3 regions of the Cytobacillus sp. C11.1 genome follow, and region 3 is predicted to be linked to each of the others. Evidence: riboswitches for the same ligand, from Rfam matches in the RefSeq annotation. Region 3 holds a riboswitch; each other region holds the start of a gene.
The links. Region 3 has a riboswitch for thiamine pyrophosphate ahead of AC3ZVC_RS24185 (YkoF family thiamine/hydroxymethylpyrimidine-binding protein). Riboswitches for the same ligand answer to the same signal wherever they lie in the genome.
Positions count from the first base shown of each region.

Region 1: another riboswitch for thiamine pyrophosphate. It lies ahead of AC3ZVC_RS17310 (3-oxoacyl-ACP reductase); the one in region 3 lies ahead of AC3ZVC_RS24185 (YkoF family thiamine/hydroxymethylpyrimidine-binding protein).
Region 2: another riboswitch for thiamine pyrophosphate. It lies ahead of tenI (thiazole tautomerase TenI); the one in region 3 lies ahead of AC3ZVC_RS24185 (YkoF family thiamine/hydroxymethylpyrimidine-binding protein).

Region 1 covers NZ_CM176935.1:3,483,222-3,493,259, reverse strand. Annotated here, with positions in the region: gene thiE (thiamine phosphate synthase) at 483-1,160, opposite strand; gene thiD (bifunctional hydroxymethylpyrimidine kinase/phosphomethylpyrimidine kinase) at 1,150-1,974, opposite strand; gene thiM (hydroxyethylthiazole kinase) at 1,987-2,799, opposite strand; gene AC3ZVC_RS17310 (3-oxoacyl-ACP reductase) at 2,818-3,579, opposite strand; TPP riboswitch at 3,695-3,806, opposite strand; gene AC3ZVC_RS17305 (OsmC family protein) at 3,963-4,415, shown strand; gene AC3ZVC_RS17300 (Cof-type HAD-IIB family hydrolase) at 4,475-5,224, opposite strand; gene AC3ZVC_RS17295 (CBO0543 family protein) at 5,362-5,877, shown strand; gene AC3ZVC_RS17290 (sigma-70 family RNA polymerase sigma factor) at 6,149-6,715, shown strand; gene AC3ZVC_RS17285 (hypothetical protein) at 6,708-7,793, shown strand; gene AC3ZVC_RS17280 (hypothetical protein) at 7,842-8,132, opposite strand; gene AC3ZVC_RS17275 (AbrB family transcriptional regulator) at 8,285-9,352, shown strand; gene AC3ZVC_RS17270 (C39 family peptidase) at 9,408-10,038, opposite strand, start outside.
Region 2 covers NZ_CM176935.1:388,056-398,093, reverse strand. Annotated here, with positions in the region: gene thiC (phosphomethylpyrimidine synthase ThiC) at 1-1,249, shown strand, start outside; TPP riboswitch at 1,279-1,387, shown strand; gene tenI (thiazole tautomerase TenI) at 1,714-2,322, shown strand; gene thiO (glycine oxidase ThiO) at 2,323-3,444, shown strand; gene thiS (sulfur carrier protein ThiS) at 3,459-3,662, shown strand; gene AC3ZVC_RS01955 (thiazole synthase) at 3,664-4,431, shown strand; gene AC3ZVC_RS01950 (MoeB/ThiF family adenylyltransferase) at 4,428-5,447, shown strand; gene AC3ZVC_RS01945 (hypothetical protein) at 5,506-5,946, opposite strand; gene AC3ZVC_RS01940 (bifunctional metallophosphatase/5'-nucleotidase) at 6,669-8,327, opposite strand; gene AC3ZVC_RS01935 (NAD(P)/FAD-dependent oxidoreductase) at 8,337-9,539, opposite strand; gene AC3ZVC_RS01930 (ATP-binding protein) at 9,702-10,038, shown strand, end outside.
Region 3 covers NZ_CM176935.1:4,866,259-4,876,296, reverse strand. Annotated here, with positions in the region: gene AC3ZVC_RS24230 (YheC/YheD family endospore coat-associated protein) at 1-84, opposite strand, end outside; gene AC3ZVC_RS24225 (YheC/YheD family endospore coat-associated protein) at 86-1,468, opposite strand; gene AC3ZVC_RS24220 (DUF445 domain-containing protein) at 1,641-2,780, shown strand; gene AC3ZVC_RS24215 (YlbF/YmcA family competence regulator) at 3,197-3,547, shown strand; gene AC3ZVC_RS24210 (D-glycero-alpha-D-manno-heptose-1,7-bisphosphate 7-phosphatase) at 3,712-4,236, shown strand; gene AC3ZVC_RS24205 (alpha/beta-type small acid-soluble spore protein) at 4,303-4,503, opposite strand; gene AC3ZVC_RS24200 (energy-coupling factor transporter transmembrane component T family protein) at 4,674-5,453, opposite strand; gene AC3ZVC_RS24195 (ABC transporter ATP-binding protein) at 5,440-7,134, opposite strand; gene AC3ZVC_RS24190 (ECF transporter S component) at 7,118-7,714, opposite strand; gene AC3ZVC_RS24185 (YkoF family thiamine/hydroxymethylpyrimidine-binding protein) at 7,716-8,321, opposite strand; TPP riboswitch at 8,594-8,694, opposite strand; gene AC3ZVC_RS24180 (Cof-type HAD-IIB family hydrolase) at 8,921-9,787, shown strand.

The sequences.
Region 1 (10,038 bases), 1.4 Mb from region 3:
TTGGATTGCAAAATGCTGTTTTTTTTAGTTACAAAACTAAGTTTCTCTTTAGCTCTGTGTTTATTCATTGATGATTTTCGTATAGGTATGAGAATTAATAGGCGGAGAATTTCCGCCTAAAGTATATAGAGGAAGCTTAAGAAGCAGAGATAAACGGAGGAATTCCGGTTAACTGCTCTAAATAAGCCAAAATTCAAAGATTTGGATCATATAAGCGAAAAAACTCCGCTTATTCTTAAGGAAATATGGGTGTTTCCCATTTTAAAAGGAATTTTTCCGGTTATTTTTCAAACACAGTGAAATCAACATTTAGTTTTATAACAGTACTTTGGCCATAAAATGCATTATACATTAGATGGCACTTTGTAATATTCTTACATAACAAAAAGCCCTGCATTTTGCAGGACAAAATGTATAACAAAAATAAACAGATTTTCAAACGTATTTTTATAAAAAGTGACAGGTATCGGAACCCGTTACAGCTAATGGGCATTTTTTTGCTTGATCACTTCTCTATGAACCGCTTCATATAACAACCGTGCAGATGCATCCGGAGATTCGGCTTGGCTTATTGCTGTGATGACGGAAACACCGTCTGCTCCAGCTCCGATAATCGGAGCCGCATTCTCCGCTGTTATGCCGCCTATCCCAACCAAAGGTATCTTAATTTCCGAAGCTCTTAATTCATTAATAAAACTCAGACCCTGAACGGCTTTTGCGTCTTCCTTTGTGGAGGTAGGATAGATTGGGCCGATTCCAAGATAGTCTGCACCTTCAGCAATTGCTCTCCTTGCTTCATCTATATGATGGGCGGACACACCGAGAATTTTATTGCCTATTTTTTTCCGAACCATACTAGCCGGCTCGTCTTCCTGCCCGATATGGACGCCATCTGCATCTATTTCAATTGCCAGCTCAATATCATCATTCACAATAAAAGGGATATGGTTTGCCCGGCAGATTGTTTGCATTTTTTTTGCAAGCTGGAGCTTTTCCTTCCCTTGAAGACAGCCTTTGCCTTTTTCGCGGAATTGGAAGAGGGTGATACCTCCCTTAACTGCAGACTGCAAAACTTCTTCTGGATTATTGCTGCAGTTTACACTGCCCATAATAAAGTAGACCCTTAATAATTTTCTCATTTCATCAGGTTTAACTGCCATGAACAAAAGTCTCCTTCTTCCTTCGGTTATAAGCCCAATGATTCGTAGGTCCATGCCCGCTGCCCAGCTGCAGGTCATCTTCAATAGCAGCCTGGATAAACTGCTTGGCGCGCTCCACAGCACTCAAAACAGTCATCCCTTCCGCAAGGCCTGCAGTTATGGCTGCCGAAAAAGTGCACCCGGTTCCATGTGTATTAACCGTTTGTATTCTTTTACTTTTAAACTCATAAAAGCGTTGGCCATCAAATAAAAGATCCACAGCATCGGTTTCAGCCTCAGCATGCCCGCCTTTTATCATGACATTCTTTGCGCCCATATCATGCAGCTTTCTTGCTGCTTCGTTTTTTTGCTGGTCCGTTTTAATCCTCAATCCCGTTAGAACTTCTGCCTCCGGGATATTTGGCGTGATAAGAATCGATAAAGGGATCAGATATTCCCTCATAGCAGCAATGGCCTCCTTTTGCAGCAGGCTCGCACCCCCTTTTGCAATCATTACTGGGTCGATGACAACATTTTCCCATTGGTGCCGCGTAATCTCACGGGATACTCTCTCGATAATTTCTGCATTAAAAAGCATCCCCGTTTTGACTGCGTCGGGCACAAGATCTTCCCCGATCGATTGGATTTGTGCAACGACTGCTTCTGGAGTCATCGGATAAACTTCTTGAACGCCTTTTGTGTTTTGGGCAGTAACGGCAGTTAATGCTGACATGCCAAAAACGCCAAGTTCCTGAAACGTTTTTAAGTCAGCCTGAATTCCGGCACCGCCACCGCTATCTGATCCGGCTATAGTTAATGCTTTGTTTATTATCATTTTAACTCCTCCCTATTCGCTGACTTTTTTAAAAGCACCGAGTTTTTCAATATCTGAAGCGGTAATGTTAAACAAGCTATTTAAAAATTCAATTTGGAACGTTCCCGGACCTTTATCATTCGTTGCCTCTGCTGCTATTTCGGCAGCAGTTCCGTACACAACCAATGCGGCAACAGCTGCTTTAACTGGATCCTTTTCCACAGTAGAAAATGCACCAATTACAGAAGTCAACAGGCAGCCCGCACCTGTTACTTTTGTTAAATAGGGATGTCCGTTTTCTATGGTGTACGTTGAAACTCCATCTGAAACAACATCCTGTTTGCCTGTTATGACTGCTATGGTGCCAAGCTCTTTTGCAGCCCTTCCAGCAAGTTCAGTCGTATTCCCCTGATTTTCCCCCGCATCTACTCCTTTAATTTTCCATTGCTGGCCGGCGGCATTGGCTATTTCCGCCGCATTTCCTCTAATGATGGAAATATTTAATTCCTTTAATAATTTTTTGGCGGTTTCTGTACGGTATGGAGTTGCCCCAACACCTACTGGGTCAAAGATTACGGGAACACCATGCTCGTTGGCTGACCTTCCTGCGATCAGCATGCTTTTTACTTCTTTTTCCGTAAGAGTTCCCATGTTCAGAACCAGTGCTCCGGCTATTTTCGCCATATCAGCCGCCTCTTCATGCGCATAAGCCATAACCGGTGATGCTCCAATTGCCAAAAGTCCATTGGCAGTAAAATTGGTTACCACAACATTTGTAATATTATGTACGAGCGGATTTGCGGTTCTTACTTTTTCTAAAAGACTGCTAATCTCGTAAATATTCATCATAAGTCCCCCTCACAATTAGTTCATAACAAGTCCGCCATCCACGACAAGATTCTGGCCTGTAACAGCCCTTGCCCATGGAGATGCGAAAAATACAATTGCATCAGCTGCCTCTGCCGGATCGGTAACCTTTTTCAATGGTGTAGAGTTTTCAATTATTTCAAAGACTTCATTTGAAGTAGCTGCGCTTGCATCCGTGGTTTTTAATAAGCCACCTGATACCATATTTACCGTAATGCCGTATTGCCCAAGTTCGTTAGCCATATTACGTGTAAATCCCAGGAGGGCTGCCTTGCTGGTCGTGTAATCGTGGTACGGAACAACCGGGTTCTGAAATAGATTTGTGCCAATCGAAATGACTCGTCCAAACCCGTTTAGTTTCATATCAGCCAAGCCAGCCTGAACGGTATTTAAAGCTCCTCGAACAGCGCCCTCCAGCTGGATTTGGAAGTCTTCCCATCCAATCGTTTCTGCATCTTTTTTGGAAACAGGGTCAAATTGAAAGTTTACAAGTGCGTTATTAACAATAGTCGTTATGGGTGTTCCAAAGTGGTTTTTCGCTTTTTCAAACAGTTCCACAACCTGTCTTTTGTCCCGGATATCTGCTTGAATGGCAATAGCACGTTCACCAATTTCACTTTGCAGCTCATAAGCTTTCTCTTCACTATGAAAATAGTTAATAACCACCCTCGCACCTTCTCTTGCAAAAGCTTTGGCCGTCTCCCTGCCCAAGCCTCTGCTCCCTCCTGTGATGAGCACAATTTGGTCTTGAAGTTTCATCTGAATTCCCCTTTTCATGAATGTGTCCAACCTAGTTATTGGCTTATTTTCTGACAAAATAAAAACCAGATCCATCAATGGACCTGGCAGAATAATAAATGAGAAGGAATGATCGTTCCCGCTATTACTACTTTCCTACGCTGGCATAATCCAGATCAGGTCCGAAGGGTAAAAAAACAGGTCGGTTTCTTTCTCAGCCCGCGCATCGGGCACCCCTAGCAGTAAAACTATTTAGTTGGCTGATTTCATCTTAGCTTGAAAATGGAAATCTGTAAAGTCTTGCAATTCTGTCGTTGTCTCTATATCGTTAATAGTAGTGAATAAGTGCAATTTAGACGTTGTCTTTATATCGATAATAGCAGTGTATCCTGGGAGGTTTTCTTATGGCAGAACATCAATTTTACTTGAAAGCACATTGGCCGGGCCTGCGCAATGATGTTGGAAAAATAGAATCCGGACAACTAAAGACGAAGGTATCAATACCGCCTGAGATGGATGGTCCGGGAATTGGCACAAACCCGGATGAAATGCTATTAGGAGCAGCTGCAACCTGTTATATTATTACGCTTGCAGCGATGATGGAACGGAGTAAACTTAAAAAAGAAGACTTGACCATGGAATCCATTGGGATTGTTGATGTCACCAATGGGATTATTACATACAAAAAAATTATCCACCGGCCTATAATCATCCTGAAGACTGACGCCACAGAGAGAGATTTCGCTCTCGCTCAGAAACTGGCCAAAAAAGCTGAAGCTTCCTGCATGATTTCAAGGGCCATTAAAGGAAATGTTGAGGTTGAATTGGAAGCAGAAATTATGCGTAAAACCGCTTAAATACCATTTAAGCGGTTTACGAAATATTTTTTCTCAAGGTGCCTGCCAGTTCGAAAAACTTATAAAGCCCATTTCCGAATCGCTTTCGCAACACCAGCTTCATCATTTGAAGCAGTCACAGCATTTGCTGTTTCTTTAACAATGTCCTGGGCGTTTCCCATTGCAACTCCCCATCCCGATTCCTCAATCATCGCAATATCGTTTAAGCTATCACCCATTGCCATCACATTTTCCATGGAAATGCCAAGAATTTCTGTAACCTGTTGGATTCCTTTTGCTTTATTAATGCCAAGTGCATTCACTTCAATATTGGTTAAGCTTGAATTGGTAATTTCCAGATCACCCTTTGATTGGAGCTCCTTATGAATGATTTCCCGTACTTCATCATCAGTGATATCAAATCCAAATTTCAGCCATTCATGGTCATGGATATTTTCAGGCATTTCATTGTTCCAGACCTGATCGCAGCTGGTAGCCCAAAAATGGGTTTTATGTGTTTTAGATAATGTCCACATCCATTCCATTATAGTAGAGTCAACTGGGGTTCTCGAAATTAAATTCCCTTCCGGACCAAAAATTTCACTTCCATTGACCGTAATTAAATAGGAGTTTAATTCAAGCGAGTCCGCATGGTCCCTGGCTGTAAGTCTGGAACGGCCGGTGCTTAGAATAACTTCGATCCCTTTTTCCTTTGCTTCGCGTATCGCCTCTCGGTTTTCCTCTGGAATTTCGTCATTCGTATTCAACAAAGTTCCATCCATATCAAGAGCGATTAATTTTATCTCCGGTGCATTCATTTTTTCTGGCATCATAATCTCCCTTTCCTAAACAATAAAGACATTATATAAAGAAATACTATTCCATTCAAAGGAAAGCCTCTGAAAGATGAATACTTTTAAATAAATTGGAAATAGCTGTATATATATTTCCCGAAAGGTGAGAAGCTATGTATTTACTACTTGTTGTGGTGGTATGGATTCTATTTGCTTACCGCTTTATAGATTGGTCACAATGGAAGAAACAATACCCTACCGTTTTGTATTTTATTGCAATTAATCTGACCTACAACATGCTTTATTATAACCATACACTTTGGGCATTCAGAGGAATTACTGCTGAGTGGATCAATCATTCCATCATTAATTTATTTTTTACATTTTTTATTACTCCCATGGCCCTGATCATATACCTGCAGCGTTATCCGCAAAATAAAAAGCATGCATTTATTTATTCAGCGGTTTGGATTACTTTCTTCACTATCATCCAGGCTTTATTTGCCCATAAAGGCATGTTTGTTTATGATAATGGCTGGAATAGCTGGCACAACATTTGGCTAAACATTATATTGTTTGCTGTCATTCGGATTCATTATCGAAAGCCTGCAGCTGCTATGCTTGTTTCTTTGCCGGCAGCGATTATTTTTTACTTATTATTTCCGGTTCCATTGGATAGCCTAAAATAAAATGAGGTGATTATATTGCTCGTCCAACATAATTTATCCACCTTTTTATTTTTGCTTCTGCTTTTCACAACCTATGTATTAATGTGGGTTTACCTTATAAGGAACAAAGTAAATAAATAATGAAGCGTAAACCTACTGGTTTGCGCTTTTTTATATACTTATAATATATTGTTAAAAAATTGAATCCAATAGTTTCCACCTGTCGTCTAACTGTCAGAAAAGAATGGTTGCCGGAACCAAAAATCAACACATATGCTGGGAGGCTGTCAAGTTGAGCCCTGAAGAACGAGTAGAGCGGTTTATCGCCTCAAATGTCGACCGTGCCCTCGTCCTTGAAATGATCATGGATGAGTATGGAACAGTATTGAAAAGATTGATCTATACCTATGTGAAGGACTGGAATATTGCAAGTGATCTCACACAGGAAACGTTTTTAACCGTATATGAAAAGCTGGAGAGTTTTCAGCAGAGGTCCTCTTTTAAAACTTGGATTTTTACGATTGCCATTAATAAAAGCAAAGATTATTTAAAAAGCTGGCATCATCGCAATATGGTTATGAATGAAAGGGTATTTTTTCTTAAAAAGGACATAGAAAAAGACCCGGAAACGAAATTTTTTGAGCGTGATAAGCATAACGAATTGCTGAAAGTGATTGAATCACTATCAGTTAAATATCGGGAAGTGTTCCTCCTCCATTATTATCAAGACCTTAGTCTGGCTGAAGTCAGCGAAACATTGGATATCCCTTTATCTACTGTGAAAACACGTTTGTACCGAGGGCAGGAAAGAGTTAAAAAGCTTTATTGCGCAATGGAAAGAGGTGAACAGCATGGCTGATCTGAATCAGGAAGTGAAACAAGCTATAAGTGCATCATGGCCGGAAGAGTCGGTATTTACCGAGGAAGAAAAACAGCGTATTAGAAATCGAATAGGTTCTCGTACAGTCAAAAGCATAAAGAAGAAAACAGACTATTTTCCAAAGGCCCTTACGGCAGCTGCTGTTGCTGGTTTTGTAATCTTAATTGGCGGAATCGCCGGAAATCAGACAGGATTCTTTAATCAGCAAAATGCTGATCAGATCGCGTCTGAGGACAAAGCTTTTTACCCGGGAATGGCGAATGGAGATATGCTGAACGGCTGGGAACTGCACCAAATAGAAACTGATTCAAATAGCAATTCTATTGCTGTTTTTACAGGGAAAGCTGAAGTGGCAGGTACTCTTAATTTTCAAAAAGATAATGTCATCCTTTTGCCAGATCAAGCTTCTTTGGAGAAATTGCCGCTTATGGATGGGAAAAATCCAAGAATTTCTTTTAATGAGAAAGACCAGCAGATGCTAAAAAAGGTTTTCGGCATTGGTTCTGCTGTTAAAGTTGAAGATGTTAAGCTCATTATTAATGAGTATAGAGCCCGCGAAGCTTTAGTTCATCAGGCAAATGTTTTGGAGGTAGTGATACCTAAAGAACCAGAAATGACGAGAACCCCTTTTCATCTATTTTGGAAAGATGGCAAGAATCTCGTTCTTCCAGAGCCATTGAATCACGTTTATAAAGAGTTTTCAATGAGGAAAGAGGATCTAATTTTAAGAGGCTTATCGCCGGCAGAAGTATTCCAGCTTTATTTATTTACAGAGGAAGTTGAGGACTATTATACACAGTATGCTCTATTCAATCATGATCCTGAGGTTGAAAAAACCTTCAAAACCTTGAGCGATTATTTGCAAGCAATCAATGAATCTCCATCTTTAGCGGAGGAACAGTCCCTATTATATAAAGCGAAAAGTGCATCATTGGAAGAGGTCATGATCGATGATTCATCTGCTTATATTTCGATTTCGAAAGAAGAAGGCCTTGGATTTGGACTAAGCAAAAATAAGGAAGGAATCTGGAAAGTTAACTGGATGCCAATTCAATAAAATCAATTTTCCAAGAGCTTGTCCCTAAATGGGTGCAAGCTTTTTCTATCAGCTGAACAGTCTCCCAAAGAATACAATAATCGCCAATACGGCTGAAAGAAATAATGTAATGCCAATCGAAAAAAGAACATGGAAGCCTGACTGCCAATTCTGCACTTTTTTTAGGACGTATACACTGAGGAGAAAGACGCTTACTGTAAGAACGAGGAGAACTGAAAAAGGACGCTGCCCGACTTTATCCAAGTAAATATCATAAAGTGGCGAAAATCCGAGCAGTAAAAATAATCCCAGGCAAATAAAAGAAAGGATAAATACAAAATGGCTTAATTTTTCCGGCATGGTTAGTCCCCCTTTCTTTTAAACTCCTTTAAAAGAATCACTCTTGATAATATGTATGAATAAATCTTTCAGTATAAAACTTGTAATTCAATCAATGTTTATATATGTTAAAAATATGTTTAGCTATTTCCGAAATAAAAGAAGGTTTTTTAGTGAAGAAAAATTTGATAGTTACTTTTATAACAGCGCTGATTGGAGCATTCATCTTTTCATTTCTGCATATTCCTGTAGCTTTTCTGCTTGGAGCAATGACTGCCGTCATGATCGGCAGCCGGATGAGCAGCATTCCCTTTTATTGGCCTGTAAAGCTGCGTGATACGGGCATTATGATTGTTGGTTATAGTATTGGCCTTGCTTTCACCAAGGAAGCTGTGCTGTTAATTCTGCAAAAGCTTCCTTTTATTTTGCTTGTTACGGTTTGCATGGTGTTTTTCAGTGCATTATCTGCCCTCTTGATCGCTAAATTATCAGGCATTGATTATCCAACTGTTTTGATCGGCAGCATTCCTGGAGGGCTTTCACAGATGATTTTGCTGGCTGAAGAGGTAAAGGGAATTAATATAACGGTTGTAACCTTTATGCAGGTTGCGAGACTTACAATGATTATTTTTATCGTGCCTTTCCTGATATTTGGGCCATGGTTTGATACATCGCCCGGTACAGTTATGCAGGCTGCTGATCCCTTGTGGTCAGAGTTATTTCCGAATATTTTCCTGTTTGCCTTTGTTTCTCTTATTGGCATATTATTAAGCAAGCGATTACGCCTGCCCACCCCTTATTTATTGGGTCCAATTATGGGAACAGCGGCTCTTGTAATCGCCGGCTTGAAAGGACCGGAATTGCCACATGCGTTTTTGGACCTTTCACAGCTGCTGATCGGTACTCATATTGGCCTGATGATGAAGCCGGAAAAACTTCCGCACAAATCGCGAACCATTTCGCTCGCAGCATTAAGCGCCCTCCTTCTGATAGGCGGTTCCCTTTTACTGAGCAGGCTGGTTATGTGGTTTTTCCACTTCTCCCCTGCCACCAGTTTTTTAAGCCTGGCACCAGGCGGTATGGATCAGATGGCGATTATGGCTCATGAAATCCATGCCGATTTAGCGATTGTTACAGGATACCAGCTTTTTCGATTATTCTTTATCTTTTTTGTCGTTCCACCCTTTTTAAAATGGATATTTTACAAGATTAGAAATAAGAAACAGGAAACTTCAAATTAAACAAAGGGACTGCCAGATAAAAGTCGGCAGTCCCTTTGTTTGGTACCTTAGCAATCTAGTTAATCACAACTGCCTGTGAACCCATCAGCTCCCAAGCCTTAACAAAAGCCTCTTTAGGTACCTTTTTGTTTTTTGTACCGTACGGATCGTTTACATATATATAATTTTCGTCATAGCCAGTGATTGCAACACTGTGCATTTGAAACGTGACATCTACCGGACCATCTGGAGTATTCCAGATTTCGAACGAAGCTGCTGGTGACATGCTCGCAGTTGTGATGATCCATACAGGAGATCCGTCTGCCACTTTTTGAAGAAGCACGTTAAATGGCTTTCCAGTCAGGTTTTCCGCACGGTCAGGGAAATATTTCTTGGCGAGTTCAAAAATTGGCCCTTGGTACACACCTAATCCTGGCCCATCCTCCATGTTTCCGACAAAACCTTCATTGGGACTTCCATACCCACCGTTGTTGTATCGAAGCGGCACCCGGTTAATTTCATTTGCTAAATCATTCTTGGTAACATCTATGCCTTCATATTTCATAATCATAGCCAGACTTGTCACTTCACACCCATTATATAAACGGGGACTATCCATTTGATTGAACAAAGGGACATCAAGAAGAACGGATTCTTCCATTCCCTTTTTTATTTGCGGCAGATGTTTTGCTTCGGCATGAGGAACT
Region 2 (10,038 bases), 520 kb from region 3:
TATCAATCACCCGGAAACGGAGCCAATGATAATCGGCAGGAATTTCCACGTTAAAATTAATGCGAACATTGGAAACTCTGCAGTTTCATCCTCTATTGAAGAAGAGGTAGAAAAAATGACCTGGGCTACACGCTGGGGAGCAGATACGATTATGGATCTATCCACAGGTAAAAATATTCATACCACACGTGAATGGATAATCAGAAACTCTGCAGTCCCAGTCGGCACAGTTCCAATCTATCAAGCCCTCGAAAAGGTTAACGGCATCGCCGAGGATCTTACGTGGGAGGTTTATCGTGACACCCTAATTGAACAAGCGGAGCAAGGGGTTGACTACTTTACCATTCATGCAGGTGTTCTTCTTCGGTATGTTCCGTTAACAGCAAAACGGTTAACCGGAATTGTATCGAGGGGCGGATCCATTATGGCCCAGTGGTGTTTGCATCATCATAAAGAAAACTTTTTATATACTCATTTTGAAGAAATCTGCGAAATTATGAAATCCTATGATGTGGCCTTCTCACTGGGGGATGGATTGCGGCCGGGATCGATTGCAGATGCCAACGACGAGGCTCAATTTGCAGAGCTCGAGACTCTTGGGGAACTGACCCAAATTGCCTGGGAACACGATGTGCAGGTTATGGTAGAGGGACCAGGCCATGTTCCAATGCACTTAATTAAAGAGAATATGGATAAACAATTGGAAATCTGCAAGGAAGCGCCATTCTACACACTCGGCCCCCTTACCACTGATATCGCTCCCGGATATGATCATATTACCTCTGCAATCGGGGCTGCCATGATAGGCTGGTTTGGAACCGCAATGCTTTGCTATGTTACCCCTAAAGAACATTTGGGTTTGCCGAATCGGGATGATGTCCGCGAGGGTGTCATTACTTATAAAATAGCTGCACATGCCGCGGATTTGGCAAAGGGACACCCAGGCGCACAAAAAAGAGATGATGCCCTGTCAAAAGCCCGGTTTGAATTCCGATGGAGGGATCAATTCAATCTATCACTGGATCCTGAACGTGCATTGGAATACCATGATGAGACGTTGCCGGCTGAAGGGGCAAAAACAGCACACTTTTGTTCCATGTGCGGGCCCAAATTTTGCAGCATGAGAATTTCTCAGGATATTCGCAATTATGCTAAGGAGCAAAGGCTTGGTACGGAGGAAGCGATAAAGAAAGGCTTGGAAGAAAAAGCAGATGAATTCAAACAAACGGGTGGAAATATTTATCAGTGAAAATAATCTTTTCTTAATTTAATAGCCATTACATTCGCTGGGGGTGCCTGTTTGCAGGCTGAGATTGAAGTAAATACTTTAAGACCCTTGGAACCTGATCTGGAATATACCAGCGTAGGGAAGTGGAGGATCGGGGATATTAAAAGCCCCGTACAGCCGCTTTCTTTTTTTGGAGGCGGTTTTTTATTTGTAGGCTCTCTTCTAAGCGATTGGTTGTTGAATAGGTTCATTGAGACAAACGAGGTTGGGTTGATTGGAGCGTAAGGTGCGAGACTCCGGCGGGAGGAGCGGGACAGGTGAGACCCCACAGGCGCGCCGAGGAGGCTCACCGCCCGCCCCGCGGAAAGGGAGCATCCTGGAGCGGAAATCAACCACTCCTTATTACTTTTAAAAACAACAATGATTGCGAAAACAGCCTATTTGTTAAACAGTAAATAGCATTTAAAAAGAGGGGAGATATCGCGATGACGAAACAGCTGCATGTTATATCGGATGGAAAGCTTTCTCTAGAGGCTTTCGCTGAAATAGCAGGTGAACTTGAACCCTTTACAGATAGATTCCACTTACGGGAAAAACAGCGAACCTCAAGGGAGCTATATACAGGATTAAAGCTGCTTCTTAAAGAGGGAATCCCTATTCATAAAATCGTTATAAATGATCGGGTGGATGTTGCGTGGGCCTTTAAAACGGGTGTGCAGCTTGCTTTTCACAGTCTGCCAGTCCACGTTGTAAGAAGGCATTTTCCTGATATGCCAATCGGCTGTTCCGTACATTCTCTTGAAGAAGCCGAAGAGGCAACCAAACAAGGAGCAGATTATGTTCTGTTTGGCCACATTTTTGAAACAGATTCTAAGAAGGGAGTTCCGCCAAGAGGAATTGGGGCATTGGAGGCTGTTAAAAAGAGAAATGATATCCCGGTATTGGCTATTGGCGGCATTAAACCTGAGAACGTTCCTGAAGTTGTGGGGGCGGGAGCAGATGGCATTGCTGTGATGTCAGGGATTTTGCAGGCAAAGGATCCTGTTGAGGCAGCAAAGCTATTTTTAAAGAAATTAAACGAGGAGGGACAGTGAATGAGAAAAGTGTATGACGCCGTTATTGTTGGGGGAGGCATTAACGGAAGCTCCATTGCTTTTCAGCTATCGAAAAGAGGATATAAAGTAGCTGTTTTGGAAAAGGGGAAAATAGCCGGCAAGGCTTCCGGAGCCGCAGCTGGAATTTTAGGTGCACAAACGGAGCTGACAGAAGATGGACCGCTTTTCCAATTGGCATGTAAAAGCCGATGCATGTTTCCGAGACTTGTCCCTGAACTTGAAGAGCTATCACATGTACATATTGGCTATGAAAATAAGGGCATGTATAAGGTGGCGGCTGATGAAGATCAAGAGCTGGAATTAAAAAGACTAATAGAAAGCCAGCGAAAAGCGGGTGAGCAGGCTGAGTGGCTTTCGATTGATGAACTGATCAAACGGGAGCCATCCGTGTCTGACAAATTGCGGGGTGCCATGTATATACCAAATGATGGCCAGGTTCAAGCATATGAATTGTCACTTGCCTTTGCAAAAGCTTCAAGGGCCCTCGGCGCAGAAATCTATGAGTATACAAGTGTATCAGAGCTTATTTTAAAAGATGAAAAAGTTCATGGGGTCATAACCGACCTGGGAGAATTCCTGGCAGAATCCGTTATAGTCGCCACCGGAGCCTGGAGCAGGATGCTTCTTGAAAAAACAGGCTTGTCACTGCCGATTATTCCGGTTAAAGGAGAATGCTTCTCGGTCGCTGCCGAGAGACCGCTTATAAAAGGGACTATTTTTTCACATGGATGCTATATCGTTCCTAAGCGATCAGGGAGATTAGTAGTAGGAGCGACCGTTAAGGTAAATTCATTTGATGAGAAGGTAACTCTTGAAGGGATATCTTCGCTGATGGAAAAGGCGAAAAACCTGATTCCGGGCATAGCGAATGCGGAATGGGAGCGTGCCTGGACAGGAATCCGTCCGCAATCGGCTGATGGCCAGCCTTTTTTAGGAGAACATCCTGCCTACAGGGGATTATATATTGCGGCTGGTCATTTCAGGAATGGGATCCTCCTTGCTCCGGCAACAGGAGAGCTCATGGCAGACATCCTTGAAGGGAAAACAGAGACATCAAACCCATTCGAGCTGTCCCGCCTTGAATCTATAGCCCATTCGTAAAAAGGAGTGCTTTTATGAAAGTTGTCATTAATGGGGAAGGTATTCAGCTTCCGGATACAGTCAATACCGTTCCCCTTCTGCTCAAACATTTCGAGCTGGAGCAAAAGGTAGTCATTGTTGAATTAAATCAAACTATTTTAGATAAATCGATGCATGCTGAAACCGTTTTAACGGATGGAGATCGAATTGAAATCGTACACTTTGTAGGAGGCGGATGATATGTTGAAAATTGGACCCTATGAATTTAACTCACGGCTGCTGCTGGGAACTGGAAAATATCCAAATTTTGATGTTCAAAAGGAAGCGGTAGAAGCTTCTGATACTGAGGTGCTTACGTTTGCTGTACGCCGCATGAACATTTTTGAAGCGAATCAGCCCAACTTTTTGGAAAAGCTGGATTTAAAGAAATATAAATTGCTGCCCAATACGGCGGGAGCAAGTACAGCCGAGGAAGCTGTCCGGATTGCCAGGCTATCCAAGGCTTCGGGGCTTTGCGACATGATCAAGGTTGAGGTAATCGGCTGCAGCAAGACACTTCTCCCCGATCCGGTTGAAACACTTAAAGCAGCAGAAATCCTATTAAACGAAGGCTTTATCGTCCTTCCGTATACCTCTGATGATGTAGTCCTTGCAAGAAAGCTGGAAGAACTGGGCTGCCACGCGGTAATGCCATGTGCTTCGCCAATTGGTTCAGGGCAGGGAATTATCAATCCTGTTAATCTACAATTTATTATTGAACAGGCTACAGTGCCGATTCTTGTAGACGCCGGGATTGGGAGCCCCGCAGATGCGGCATTGGCCATGGAGCTGGGGGCAGATGGAGTCTTATTAAATACTGCTGTTTCCTCTGCCAAAGACCCGGTCAAAATGGCAAAAGCAATGAAACTGGCCATTGAAGCAGGGCGGTTAGGCTACGAGGCCGGCAGGATGCCCAAAAAACGGTACGCAACAGCAAGCAGCCCGGCGGAAGGAATGGTTTTTAGTTGAATGTGCGATACTCCCGCCAGATCTTATTCCCTCCAATCGGCAAAGAAGGCCAGAAAAAGCTTGGAGAAAAACATGTTTTAATTGTGGGCGCTGGTGCATTAGGTGCTGCAAACGCAGAAACGCTCGCAAGGGCAGGCGTCGGCAAACTAACAATCGCCGATCGCGATTATGTGGAATGGACCAATCTGCAGCGCCAGCAGCTTTATTGTGAAGAAGATGCTGAGCAAAAAACGCCAAAAGTCATTGCCGCAGCTAACCGATTGAAAGCCATTAATTCAGAGGTGCAAATCATCCCCCGCATTATGGATGTTGGGGTACAGGAATTAGAAGAGCTGATTGTAGGTGCAGATTTAATCATTGACTCAACAGACAATTTTGATATTCGCTTTCTAATCAATGATATAGCTCAAAAGCATAGGATTCCATGGATCTACGGAGGCTGTGTTGGAAGCTACGGATTGAGCTATACTATTTTGCCGGGGGTTTCACCTTGTCTGCAATGCTTGATGGACAAACTGCCATTAGGGGGAATCACCTGCGATACGGCGGGTGTTATTCAGCCTGCCATTCAAATGGTTGTCTCTCACCAGTCTGCAGAAGCATTAAAAATATTAGCAGAAGACTTCGAATCATTAAGGGGGACACTTGTCTCTTTTGATATTTGGAAAAATCATTATAGTTCTATTAACGTATCTTCTCTAAAAAATCCTGAGTGTTCATCATGTGGGAGCAGCAGAGCATACCCCTTTCTATCTTATGAAAATCAGACAAAGGCAGCGCTGTTATGTGGCAGGGATACCGTGCAAATAAGACCTTCAGCCCTTCAGAATATTGATTTTGCCTACCTGGAAAAAGTCCTGGTGTCTCAAGGAATCAAAGTAGAGAGCAATCCTTATTTGGTTTCGTTTTCGATCGGCGAGAAGAGGTTGGTCGTCTTTAAAGATGGAAGAGTGCTGGTTCATGGGGTAAAAGACGTTCTCCAGGCTAAAAGCCTGTATCATCGCTTTTTAGGTTAACGTAAACATAAAAATGCGCCTCCGAATGATATATCGGGGGGCGCATTTTTATTTGGCCTTACCGGCTTTTTAACAGAAGTTTATCCAATTCCCGTACTTGATCATAAGCGTTTACTAGATGTTCAGGTACCAATGTCCGTCCATATTCCCACGAGTTTCTTTCAATTACAGACATCAGCTGCTCTATTTCCTCATCTTCTCCGTACATTAAAGTCTTGATATCATGTTTGTTTTTCTTGAAATCCAGATAATAGCCGATTTCATGATAAAGAAGCAATTTGACAATATTTTCTTCAGTCTCTCTGATTTTGAAATTAATTTTGGCTATGTATCCGTTCACTTGCAGGTAGTTAAATTTTATTGTATTAGTTGAAACGTTATAGTTCATAGGAGCATTAAGTTTATTGTTGAATTCATAGTTTATATTCAAACGATGTTCTGCTAAGGTGTTTTTAATAATCTTCTCGATATCCCAAATATAAAGCACTTTGTTTATCACAATCCTTTCCTATAATTTGTACCGTTGACTTGATTATACAAGCATGCTGGAAAGGGGAATAGGCTTTTCATGTGAAATAGGTCTAATTGGTTAGAAACTGGCAGAATCTGAAATAAAGATACGGTATACCGTTAATGTTAAACGGGGGATTTGGATCATGTACAGTATAGTAAGTTAAGGAAATAGCAGGTAATTTAAAACCTATTTAGGTTAGAATGGCAGTTATGGTGACGCTGTTTCAATTTTTTTGACTCTGTTAAGTTTGCCTGTTGATTTCCGCTGCAAATCAACAGGGTGCAAAAACAACAATAAGCTTTAACAGAGCCTTTTTGGTTTTGGGTTATATGACAATTTGCGAAACTGTAAAAAAACGAACGAGAGCTGATTAGTCAGGAATTCTTATAGTTGTTGTACCAACTCATAAATACATTTGTGAAAAAAAATGAAAATAGAGCTGCAAGAGCAGAGATTAGCAGGTTTCTCATTGAGTCTAAACCATAAAGCTGGAATCCGATAAGCAGGGAATAGTTTGAACATAATCGTATGTTATCCATTACAATGGCTGCTTTTTGAAAAATAGGAAAGAAAACTCCAAAAAGCATCAAGAAATAAGTATATTTTTTCATGCCACCACTCTCTCATTAACTATTTTTTATAGAAAAGAATATGCGGCCAGTCCGATTTTTATTAGAGAAATTAAGAAGGGCGAATCCTCATGTGTTTCAGTCACGAGGATTCGCCCTTCTTTCGTTATCTATTTTTCGAATCCGCCCCTCAATCTCCGTACTAAACGGCTGCGGCAGCTTTTGAATATAATCGACTAACGCCTCAATATCCGTTGGCCCAGTTTCTCTGTTTGTTCCTTTACGGAAGACGGTGAAATTGTCTCCGCCTTCAGCCAGATAGGTGTTTACGGCGACTGAATAGCTCTGGCCGGGATTGAGCTTTGTTCCATCCGCTAGGGTGATATCGATTACTTTTTTACCGCGGGGCAGGCTGTCATCCCATGTGTAAGAGAGACCAGATATCTGCAGGATTCTAGTAGCATTTGGCTGCCATTGCTGATTCAGGACGTCGCGGATTTGCCTGCCGGTTAGATTCATTTTGACGAGCGGATTATTAAAAGGAAGGACAGTGTACAGGTTGCCCCAAGTCACGCTGCCTGCATCAATGTCAGCCCGGATTCCGCCGGGATTGATGAAAGCGAAATCAGTGTTCATGGCAGCGAGCTGGGAGTCGGCAATGAGATTGCCAAGAGCGGATTCACCGCTTTGATTCCGTTCGGCCGTAATCCGATTCGCAGCAGTTCCTACTTCTCTGTTTACAATCGGTTCAACTCTTTTCTCATAATTCTCGATCATCCGGGTAATGTCGCTAGCGGGTTGGATATTCTCGTGATAAGCGGTCATGATTTCCGCCTGCTTGCTGACAATATCCTTTGTGATCCGGTCGATTTCAATATCCACATCTGAAAAGGCCGTTCCATATGAATAGGATTGTACCAGCAATTTCCCATCAACTACGCTATTTAAATAAGCATGATTATGGCCGCCGTATAGAATGTCCACTTCATCGTCCACATTTTTAGCTAATTCGATTAACGTGCCGGTGGGCTGTTCCCCGCTTTCTTTTGACTTTCCGGGTATATGGGCCAGCACAACAATTGCTCTGACTCCTTTTTTCTTTAGCTCGCTGGCATACTTGTTAATGGCTTTTGCTTCATCTGTAAACGTCAACCCTTTTACCCCGCTTGGCGCCACAAGATTCGGTGTTTCCTTCATGACGACTCCAATAAAGCCAATCGGTATCCCGCTTCTTTTTAAAATTTTATAGGGAGGAAGGAGGGGCTTGCCTGTATGATTGCTGATCACATTAGCTGCCACCCATGGAAATCGGGATCCGGTAAAACCTGCGGTTGCCGTAGGTTTGACGCCATACAGAAGCCGAATCAGTTCAGCAGCTCCTTCATCAAATTCATGATTGCCGACTGTTCCAATATCAAATCCCATCCTATTGAGGAAATGGATGGTGGGTTCATCCTGTAAAAGAGCCGAAACCGGAGGACTTGCTCCGATCATATCACCGACATGAAGCAGTATCGTACTTTCACTGTCAGCTGCACGCTGGCGAAGGTAGGCAGCCAGGTAATCAGCGCGGCCGGCGGACTGGCCATTGACCTGCCGGGTTACATTCAGCTGGCCATGGAAGTCGTTTATGCCCAGGAGCTTAATGTGAGGATTTAGCGACTCTGAACGTTCGTCAATATGGCCGTGATAATCTTCTGAAAGGCCCTGTTTATCCCAGGCTGCGGGTACTGATACAGTCTGCCAAGGAAACAGCCACTGTACGCTCACCAGTAAAATAATCATAAAGTTATTCATATTAACCACCTAACTGCGATCCAGCCGGACAATATCTGCAGCCGGATGGTAGTTATATTTTATTAAATCCCGAATAATCATGGCGCCAATCATGCTGCAGACTGTTCCATTTCCTCCGAATCCAAGCAGTAAGTAAACGTTCTTATGTTTCGGATGTTCACCGATTAAAGGGAGGCCGTCAAATGTATTGGCATAAAGCGAATTGTACTCATACTCCACTTTCGCTTTTAAATTAGGGAATAGCTCTTTGACAGATTCCAACAGCTTTTCTGTTTTCCGTTTAAATTCTTTTCTGCCATATTCGCCAAGAGGCTCGGTTTCATCAAGGCCCCCGGCAATGAGCCGTTTTTCATCACTAAGGCTAATATATAAATATGGCCGTTTCGTTTCCCAGATCAGGCAATCTTCGTACCATCGCTCACGGTCGCTGAGAGGATCGGTAACAACCGCATGTGTCCGGGAAAGGGTGATTTTTTTCGTGTTCATAAAATCCAGCGTATCATAGCCGGTTGCAAAAATAACTTTTTGGGCGGAAATAGTGCCGCCATTTGTTTTAAAAGTATGTTTCTTATCACCAAGTTCGTAATCCTTCATTGCCGTGTTTTCGTAAATCTTCACACCTTTGCCGGCTGCACTCTCTGCCACTGCCTGGCAAAATTTCATTGGATTTACCCGGGCATCACCAAGGGTATAAATCGCACCTGGTTTGGTGAATGGAAACTTGGACTTGATTTCCTTTTCATCCATGAAGGCAACCGGAAAATCCAGTTTGGATAAGAGCTTATACTCAGCTTTCAGCTTTGACAGATCGCTCTTGCTGCTTGAAAAATACAAGCTGCTTTTCTTTTCAAAGCTTGATTCGGTGCCGGAAGCAGCTGCAATGCGGGCAAGCTCATCTATTGCTTTTTGGCTGAGCTTATAATAAGAGACTGCTTTCTCATCGCCTATTTGTATGATCAGGTCAGTTAGCAACAGATCGGACATGAAGTGAAGGACTCCTGTGTTTGCGGATGAAACCCTGGCACCGATTTTATGTTTCTCGATCAGGACGGTATCCACTCCATACTCTCCAAGCAAAAAGGCACACAAAGCTCCGGAAAGACCTCCGCCTATAATTAACACATCGCATTCCAAATCATTGTCAAGCTTTTCGTACTCGTTGGAATTCCTGCTTGTCTCCGGCCAATATAATCTGCCCTGAAAAAGATCCATTTGGAGATCGTCCTTTCTGTGAAAAATAGCAGTTTATTTTTCCACGAAAGGTTCCTTATTATGTGTAAAGGCATAAAAACGAAAAAGACCAAGATGACAAAGGAAGGAAATATTATTAGAATATTAATAGATTTATAAATTTTCGTTCATTCCGGGGTGCCTATGAAAACCAAAAAACTTCCGATGTCTCTGCAAACAAAGATTATTGGTTCTAACATATTAAATACCATTTTTATCATATTAATTTTTCTCGTAATTTCTTTAGTGATTGAATATAAGCATGTTGAAAAGCAAATGGGCAACCAGGCTCTTCAGCTGGCCATCGCTGTATCGGCCATGCCTACGGTTGTATCTTCTTTTGAACAAGATGAGCCGTCAAAGGTCTTGCAGCCGCTGATTAATAAAATCAGAAAAGAAACAGGAGCGGAGTTCATTGTAATCGGAGACACAAACGGGGTACGCTTTGCCCATCCGGATGAGAATAAGCTTGGCAAGACAA
Region 3 (10,038 bases):
GTATGCATTAGCCCTTTTTGCCATTTCCAAAAAGTAAGATTTTTCATTTCGTTTATTTAATGTCATGATTCCGAATGAAAGCATTCTAGTAATCCTCCTTTGGGGGTATGCCTGAAAAGGATAAGGCCGCGGCATATTCGATGAGCGCCTTTGCAGATGGCCTTATTCTATTATCACTATCTTCAAAGTTTTTCGAGGGCTTTGAATTAACCTCAATGATCCATAGCTTTCCATTTTTATCAACGCCTATATCAATGCCAAGCTCACCTATCAGCCCATCGCATTTTTGGCTGATTATGGAGGCTGTTTCGACCGCAAGTTCTTTCATCAACGCAAGCTGCTGGATGGCTGTTCTGGGATCTGACAGTATCGAAAAAATTTTTAGCGGCTTCATAATTTCTCCGCCCCTCGCGATGTTGGAAACAAATTGCTGCTCAGCTGAAATTCTTGCTACTGCGGAAGTGGCTTTCCATGTATCCTGAAAATTTTTATGGCAGAGAACACGGAAATCAAGCTGCCTGTTTTTATAGGTTTGCAGGGGGATTGCCTGCTGGGCTAAAAAGTTTTTATTCTTTTGCTGCTGCTTAAACCAATGGGTAAAGCGGGTATAGTTCTCGAACAGCAGCGTTTCTTCCCTGCGGTTTCCAGATGATAATTCTGCGAGGATTTCTTCTCCATTTAAGGTTATTCTGATTATGTTCCGGCCCTGGCTTCCGTGGATCGGCTTTATATAAAGGGACTTGTGTTTATTTAGCAGCTCTTTTACTGAATATTCATTTGCGATAACCGTATCGGGCAGATATGGCTTCATATGTTCTTCAGAATATAGCAGATTGTGAACTTCTGTTTTGGATAAAAAACGGTCGTTAAATAGGGGGATAAAAAGGCTTCTTATGCTGTTTTTAAATGTTTGGAAGAAAGTGCTGGCTTCAAGCGCCCTGGAGTGAACCCGGTTGTAAATGACGCCTGGAAGCGGTACCTCACTTCTTATCCACTGGCCCGCTTGAAGGTAATAACCCTGCAATTTGCCTTCTTCGAAATCTTTAAAGTGGAACACATAAAAAAGGCCGCCCATATTTGACACAACCTCATTCAGTTCTTCGCAAAAAGCATGAATGGAGCGGAAGTCTGGTTCTGCCCCCTTATCATTCAAATCTGTCATAAGACCGACAACAGGCCCGAGGGTAATGGAATGATCTTTTTTGGAATAGCTCGCAATAAAATCGAGCTCCTGGATAGGAAGACAGCATTCCTGAAACAGCCAATCACTGAAAAAAAGCTCATCCTTGGTAATGCTTGCTCCTTCAATGGTAATCTGTATGGATCTCCTCCCGATGTGCAGAACATGGGGAATATGCAAGTCTATATTCCAGTAATGAATAAGAGAATGGCTAATTTGAATCTGATGCTGATTTTCTTGAAACATTTTTACCGGAACAATCGTAATAGGCAATAAAGAAACTGACATGATCATTCCTCATTTGCTCGTCTTTATGTGTGCGCGTATAATGAAAAAATAGGCAAAAGCTGATACGGTATCGTATGTAAAAGGTTGAAAATTGGTGCAATGGCGGAGCGGGGGAATATTTTCTGCCTGGCGCTTCCGCTTTTCTAAATTTGTGCATGGAAGGTAGATGTAAATGCAAATCGCAATCACAATTATCATTATGATTATAATTGGGGCTATCATTGGGGGTTTTACCAATTCCCTGGCCATTAAAATGCTGTTCAGGCCTTATAAGCCACTTTATATTAAAAATTGGAGAGTTCCATTCACCCCGGGGCTGATTCCGAAGCGAAGGGACGAGCTGGCCGCACAAATGGGGAAAATGGTAACTGATCATTTGCTGACACCCGAAAGCATCCAACGAAAATTTTTAAATGAAGGCTTTCAAAAGGATATGACCGGCCTTGTCCAAAAGGAACTGGAGAATCTTCTGAATACTGATAAGACACCAGCCGAACTGCTTGCGGTTCTTGGAATGGAGGATGCTCAGCAAAAAGCTGAGGATAAGTTGAATCAGTTTGTTGAAGAGAAATATGAAAACTTAATGGTGAAATACCGGACTAAACCACTTAGAGAAGTTGTTTCACCGGAAATCATCCAAAAAGTAGATGCGAAGCTTCCTATCATTTCTTCTTATATTCTTGAAAAAGGAGTCGACTATTTTTCCAGCATTGAAGGAAAAATGCGCATCCAAAGAATGGCTGATGACTTTGTCCGTGAGCGAAGCGGAATGCTGAGCAATATGCTGCAAATGTTCATGGGAAACATCAATCTAGCGGATAAAATCCAGCCGGAAATTGTCAGGTTTTTAAAAAATGAAGGAACAGCAGACCTAATCACCACAATATTGAAAAAAGAATGGAATAAGGTGCTTGACTGGGAAGCAGAGCGGATTGAAGAGCAGTTTGAAAAAGAAAAGCTCGTTAATATGATCAAAGGATTTGTACAAAAAGTGGTTAAGCTTGATGTAATCTTCATGACGCCTTTATCTAAGCTGACGGACTCTTATAGGACAAAAGTAATTGAAGAGATAGCGCCGAAAAGTGTTGAACTGCTTGGCGGCTGGCTTTCCCGCCGTATCGATGTTCTCATGGAGCGTCTGCACCTAGCGGAAATTGTCCGTCAGCAGGTGGAAACTTTCTCAGTTGAACGACTTGAAGAAATGGTTCTTTCCATTACAAGAAGCGAACTGAAAATGATTACCTATCTAGGCGCATTGCTTGGCGGGGTTATCGGGCTTTTCCAGGGGATTCTGGTTATTTTCATAAATTAAGGCTGTTTTCGTAAAGTTTGTTTCTTTTTGAAGGCAAACGTATTTTTACCAACTGAGTTGATTATAGCGCAGGGCACTTGATCCTCGAAAATGCATCCGCATTTTCTTCGTGCGATGTTTACTCAAGGGTGTTTATTCAATGCCCTCGGGAAGAGAGGGAAGTGCGAGACCCCACAGGCGAAGCCGAGGAGGCTCGCAACCCTCCCCGCGGGTTCGCTGAGTGCTCGCAGCGGAAACCAACGGGCAGAATTCATAAACAAAAACAACAATCTATAAGAAAAGAGACCTAATAAAAAAGGTATGGCCTCGCGTTTACTGTCATAGTTTGTTATAGTGGAGTAGATGTTCAAAGTACGGGAAATAGTATGTGTTTATTATTCTCCTTTTTGAACGAGAACCGGAAGGAGTGTTTACAAATGGCAGTAAATTTACATGATTCAGCCTATGAATTAGAGAAAGCCGTGCGTGAAAGCGATGAATACAAGGCTTTAAAACAAGCATACGATAATGTGAATGCAGATCCCTCTGCAAAAACAATGTTTGAAAACTTCCGCAATATCCAAATGGAACTTCAGCAAAAGCAAATGATGGGTCAGGATATTACGCAGGAAGAAGTGGAACAGGCACAAAAAACAGTAGCTCTTGTACAGCAGCATGAGCAAATTTCAAAGCTTATGGAAGCTGAACAGCGCATGAGCATGATGGTAGCTGAAATGAACAAAATCATCATGAAGCCACTTGAAGAGCTATACGGTGCTGTAGAATAAATAGCTGGATTAGAACTCCCGGTAATGGAACTGGGAGTTTTTTCATTTAGGCTGTTATCCAATTTTTTCAGACAAATCTTATCCAACGGCATTACTCTGTAATAAAGGTACTTTGAATTGGGTACCTTTATGATAGACGTTGGAAATAGGAAAGAGGGAGAAAAATGGGAAAAGCAGTTTTTCTCGACCGGGACGGTGTCTTAAATGAGGTTTTATCTGACAGGGTTAAATTTGTAAACAAGCCGGAACAGTTATTTTTGCTTGAAGGCGCAGCTGAAGCAGTTGCAGAATTGACAAAAGCAGGTTATGAGATTTTTGTCGTGACCAATCAGGGCGGCGTCGGACTGGGCTACTTAAAAGAAAAAGAATTGAAGAGAATCCATGATAGGCTGCAGGAGCTAATTGCAGAAAAAGGCGGCCATATTAAGGAAGTAGCTTATTGTCCGCATAAACCAAAAGCGGGTTGCGGATGCCGGAAGCCAAATGCAGGTATGCTGCTGGATCTTGCAGAAAGATATAATCTTGATCTTGCCAGCAGCATTATGGTTGGCGATCACGAGCGAGATATTGAAGCAGGTAAGAAGGCAGGCTGTAAAACAGTTTTCATTGGTTCAGACCCGACAAAAGCAGATATACAGGCTAATTCACTGTTTGAGGCAGTAGAAGATATTGTGGAAATGCTTAATTAAGAAAAATAAAAGCCGCTTCGCAGATTGCTGTAAGCGGCGTTTTATTTTTCGATAATTGCCTAAAAATTAGCGTGCTCCGCCAAGCTGTTGTTCAGCCATTTGGACAAGGCGCTTTGTGATTTCCCCGCCTACTGATCCATTTGCTCTTGAAGATGTTTCCGGGCCAAGGTTCACACCGAATTCTGTTGCGATTTCATACTTCATTTGATCAATTGCCTGACTGACTCCTGATACTAAAAGCTGATTAGAATTGTTGCTTCTTGCCATGTAAATCATCTCCTTTGGTGTAGTTTTCTTGATTGTTACAATCATAGCTTAAGAAGGGCAATAAAAATTTATTCATAGGTCCAGTTGGTAATTAAAGGTATTTTTACTGCTGACAAGTTTGTTATACTTTTTCATAGGGAGCATACCGCATATAAAATCAACATATCCCCTCACAGCTCACCGTTATACAGCTGCAAATAGCCAAGCTTCCAGGAGGTGTATGCACTTAATAGAACTGCTGCCACCATAATAACGGAAAATGCCAGGTCTTTCCATGAAACTGTGATTTTATGATAGAATTGCCTGTTCTTATCGCCGGTGAAACCTTTCGATTCCATTGCCATGGCTGTTCTTTCTGCTTTGCGGATGGCCCCGGCAAGCAGAGGGACTGCATACCTTTTAAGCTCAGCTAATTTTTCGGAAAAAGACCTTGCTTTACCCACCCCCCTTATCCGGTGAGCACTTCTGATAATCTCAAATTCTTCTTTTATTAATGGCAAAAATCGATAGCCAGCCATAATGGCATATGCAAGCTTCGGTGAAAGCCGGCATTGCTGCATTAAACTGAGCAGAAACTCTGTTGGCTTTGTGGTTAAAATAAACAAAAGGGACAGCGACGTAAAGCTTAACACGCGCAGCCCAAGTGAGAGGGCACGCTGAAAGCCTTCCTCAGTTAACGTTAAGATGCCCCAAGCCCATAGGATGGTTTCTCCTTGATCTATCCTTGAAAAAAGAATAGCTGACCAGATGTAAATGAACGCCATAAACAAGAAAGGCGAGAATAACAACAGCCACTTCTTAATTGACACCCTTCCAAGTAAGAGGGTAGCACTCGCTGTTATTATCAGGGTGAGCAAGGGTGTGAGCGGATCAAAAAAGATAGATAAAATTAGTACGCAAATCACTACAGTGAGCGCTTTTATACTGGGATTAATGTCATGTAAGAGCATAATATCCACTCCCCGTACGGATATCGTTCTTGAACTTTTCAAAGTATGGAAGCTGAAGGGAGGCCTGCTTCATAATTTCCTGTTTGTTCCATAGGTCATCTGGCGTTCCATCATAAATTATTTCTCCATCTGAAAGAATAATCACTTTATGGGCATAGGACTGGATTAGATCCATATCATGGGTGATCATAATGACGGATCCTCCGTCATATATCTTCTCCTCTAAAAGAGCCATAAGTTCACGTGCAGTATTGGCATCCTGTCCAAATGTAGGCTCATCAAGCAGCAGCAAATCTTGATTATTCACAAGCATGGTTGCAACACTTAGCCGCCGTTTTTGCCCTTGGCTTAAGGAAAAAGGGTGAAGGTATGCCTGCTTATGTAAACGAACCTGCTTCAGTATAGTTTTGGCTGTTTCATTTATTTCCGCTTCTTCCATCTCCATGACTTTTAGGCTGAATACAATTTCTTCAAACACAGAATCTGTAATAAACTGATGTTCCGGATTCTGGAAAATGTAGCCCATTTTCTGCCTCAATTCATTCTCCTTCCATTTGGAGAGAGTACGTCCAAGAAAGGAAATCTCCCCGGAGGAACCCAAATTTAATCTGGAGAGAAGTCTGGAAAGTGTGGTTTTACCGGATCCGTTCGGGCCTGCTATTGCAATAAATTCCCCCTTTTTAACAGAAAAGCTAATATCTTTTAACAGTTCATTTCCGCCTTTGCTAAAAGAAAGTCTTTGGACTTCAAGAATACTTTGATCCGCTGTGCCAGTTAAAACATTTTTCTTTTTTTCAAAAAGTCGAACTGCTGAATCAGGGTCTGCTAATCCATTAATTAGTTCATTTTGATTTAGCGGAAGGGCGGACCCGGAGTATAATCCGGCTTTCTTTGCTATAAGGCCAGCTCTTACTGTGCTCGGCAGCCAGATTCCTTCTGACTGAAGCTCCTCTGCATAATCAGTAAAGCAGGCATCCGGCTTGCCATTAAATAAAATTTCGCCCCCTCGGTTTAAAACCAGACAGCGATCAATTTGATCAATCCAATCATCCAGTTTGTGTTCAATGATCAGCAGTGTAAGAGAAAGTTCAGTTCTAAGCTTCTTGATTATGCTGGCAAGCTCGCTGCTTGAGGCAGGATCCAAATTTGCTGTCGGTTCATCAAGAATCAGGATCTCCGGTTCCAATGCCAAAACACATGCCAAAGCCAGCTTTTGTTTTTGCCCTCCTGAGAGGGTGTGAATCATAGCATGTTTATATGGGAGAAGATTGACAAGTTCAAGTGCATGATCAATCTTTGGCCCAATATCCTCAGGAGGAATATTCATATTTTCCAGTCCAAACGCCAGTTCATCCTCGACGGTTACCATGCAAAACTGGCTTTCAGGATCCTGAAATACCATTCCAATGCTTTTATTAATCTCACCAGGCCTGAATGAACTCAGCAATTTTCCCTTAAAAGAGGCCCATCCTTCAAGATGGCCATCTACAGCCTCCGGGTACAATTTATTTAGGCAAAGTGCAAGTGTACTTTTTCCGCAGCCGCTGGGCCCGAGAATAAGAACTGCCTCCTCAGGATAAAGGTTTAAATTCACATCATTAAAAACAGGATTTTTCTCTTCTTCATGCCGAAAAGTAAGCAGCTTTGTCTTTAGAATAGCCTCGTTACGCTGTAATTCCATTGTCCGGTTTTCCCCTTTTCCGTTCCTTGCCGATCGGGAAGCTGCTCAATGCACCTGTTTTTGCTAGACTTTCACTCAGCCATTTTCCGAGTAAACCTGCCAGTAAAGCGCCACTTGCTAGCCGGACGAAAAACATGGCTGTCACATAACCTGGTGAAAGTGCAGCATAGCCTGAGATAAAGTAACCCCATATAAAACTTGTGACAGATGAGCCCATACCTGCAGTGATTAAAACCCAAGTCCGGTAATTACTCCATTTTGTAGCCGCAAAAACAGCTTCTGCCCCAATTCCTTGTATCATTCCAGAAAGGATAAGGCGCGGGCCGACAGCATTGCCAATCATGATCTCAACCGTTGCGGCAATGGTTTCCGATAAAAAGGCAGCCCCGGGCTTTCTGATAATATAGGCAGCGATAATCGAAACGATAAACCAGATTCCAAAGATAATATCATAGCCAATCAAGCCGAACAACCCATAAAGTACGTTTCCGAATTGAAGAAAAACGAGATAAACCACCGCAAACACAACAGCCAAAACAGAAAGGACGATCACTTCACGAAGCTTCCATTTTTCAAGCATATTATTCAGCCCCCTTATGGGAAGGGCTGTTCGCAGACATATTAACTGTCATAACAATATGCGTGGAATCACTTTTTTTACATCCCTCGAATGCTTCTTCAAGCGTTTTAAAAACAGCATGTGCATCTCCATCAAGTCTTGAAGCATAATGGACACCTTTTGAAAATGTGCCCTGTGATTTCGCCAGCTCTACCTGGTCCATTATGACATCCATGTATGTAGGGATCCCCATTGGATAAAGAGCAAATTGGGCGGCAACTTTCTGAAGGAAACTTGCCGACTTTTCCTTATTCGCTCTCTCTTCATTTTCAGCAAGGTAAGCATCACCTGCCGTATCTCCAGGACAGCCGTTTGAAAAAGTGCCATAGAAAACAACATGGTCGCCATGCTTGGCTGCTTCCAGGTAAATGGCTTTTACAACATCAAAGACATGAATGGAACGGCCGCGCACACATGTGCTGACATCATCAGTTTCCATCCATACCTTGCTTGTGTCCACTTCATTCAGTGCCGATAAAATAATATCCACAAACCGGTCAGACATAGGATAAATAGAAAATCTGCACCCTGTAATCTCGCTTGTTCCACATAAAAAATTTTCTTGCATACTGTCATTCCTCCTAATTTTTTATACTGTTAATCTTGCCTGTTGATTTCCTCCCCAGGCACTCAGCGAACCGCAGGCGGTCGGGAAGCATCCTCGGCGCATAGTGCCTGTGTGATCTCCCTATGACTCGCTTCTCCCGCTGTAATCCGTGCCTTCCGCTCCAATCAACAAGGGGCTGAAATCAACATTTAGCTTTAACACAGCCTGAAAAATAAAAAACTGCATTTCCATGAGGAAATGCAGTTGAATGTTATCAATACATAAAAAATGATAGCCGTCCACCTGCACTTCCCCACGCTGGTATTATCCAGATCGGGTCATAAGGGTCAGAACGGAATGTTCTTCTCAGCCAAAAGCTCCCCTAGTGCAAACTTGATATGCAGTTTTTATTTGACTCCATCTTAATACGCGAACATTGAATTGTAAATGGATAATTTATAATTCTTTGAATTAAAAAGTCTCTCAAATTGAAATAGTCAGGCCAATTCCTACAAGCTAAAGAAAAATGTTTGCATTGTCCATGTCATGTTCTAATCAATTGCATTTCTTCATAAAAGTGTAATAGGACAATTTTACACCGAGAATAGGGGGCAAAGTAGATGATATACCGAATGCTTGCTTTAAATATTGATGGAACACTTCTCCAATCAAATGGAAGACTTCATAAATCCACTAAAGAAGCGATTGAATATGTACAGCAAAAAGGAATTTATGTAACGCTTGTAACGTCAAGGAGCTTTCCTTCTGCAAAGAAAGTGGCGAAAGCACTGAAAATTAATTCTTTGCTGGTCACACACAGAGGGGCTTATATTGCAGCCTCTCAGGAAAAACCAATTTTTGTAAAACGCATACAGGAAGATGAGACGTTTGAAATCGTGCGCCTGCTTGAAGGCTTTACATGCCAAATCAGGCTGGTGCACGAAAAATATTCCCTGGCTAACAAAACAAAACTAAATTCCAATATGCTTGCTAAAACAGTATTTACTACAGGTGATCCCATCTTTTACTCACAGCAATTTGTAGATTCATTGAGCGATACCATTTTGGATGAACCTGTCACACCTCCAAAAATCGAAGTCTACTTTGAAGATAAAGAGGACCTGCAAGATGCTCATGCTTCTATTAAAGGCATGTTTCAAAACATCGACATCATAAAACTGAATGACTTTCGCATGGATATTGTTCCGGCAGGAGTATCCAAGGTGAACGGATTGCTTTATTTGGGAGAACATCTGGGAATCTCAAGAAACCAAATGGTCGTTATTGGCGACTCTATAGATGATCTGGAAATGATTGAAGCAGCCGGCCTCGGTGTGGCAATGGGGAATGCCCCGGCGGAAGTGAAAAAAGCTGCAGACTGGCTAACCCGATCCAATAACCAAAACGGAGTCAGCTATATGGTCAAAGAGCACTTCCGCAAGCAGCATCCGATCGAATTCCTGAGGAAAATGAATCTTTTAAAATAAAGAAAACAAAAGAGAGTCGATTATGCTAATCGGCTCTCTTTTTAGATGTGAAAACCAACGCATATAATTGGGAAATTGACGCAAGCAAGGGCGATAGGGACGCAATGCAGGCTGATGTGGAAATATGACGAAAAAAGGAGAGAACGACGCAAAGACTCGTGAAAATAACGAAAAAAAGTGCCAGGAGGACGCAAGCCCATTTGGGCACGAAGCAGTAGAGGCAGGACCCAAAAGCAGGATTCCGGCTTAAA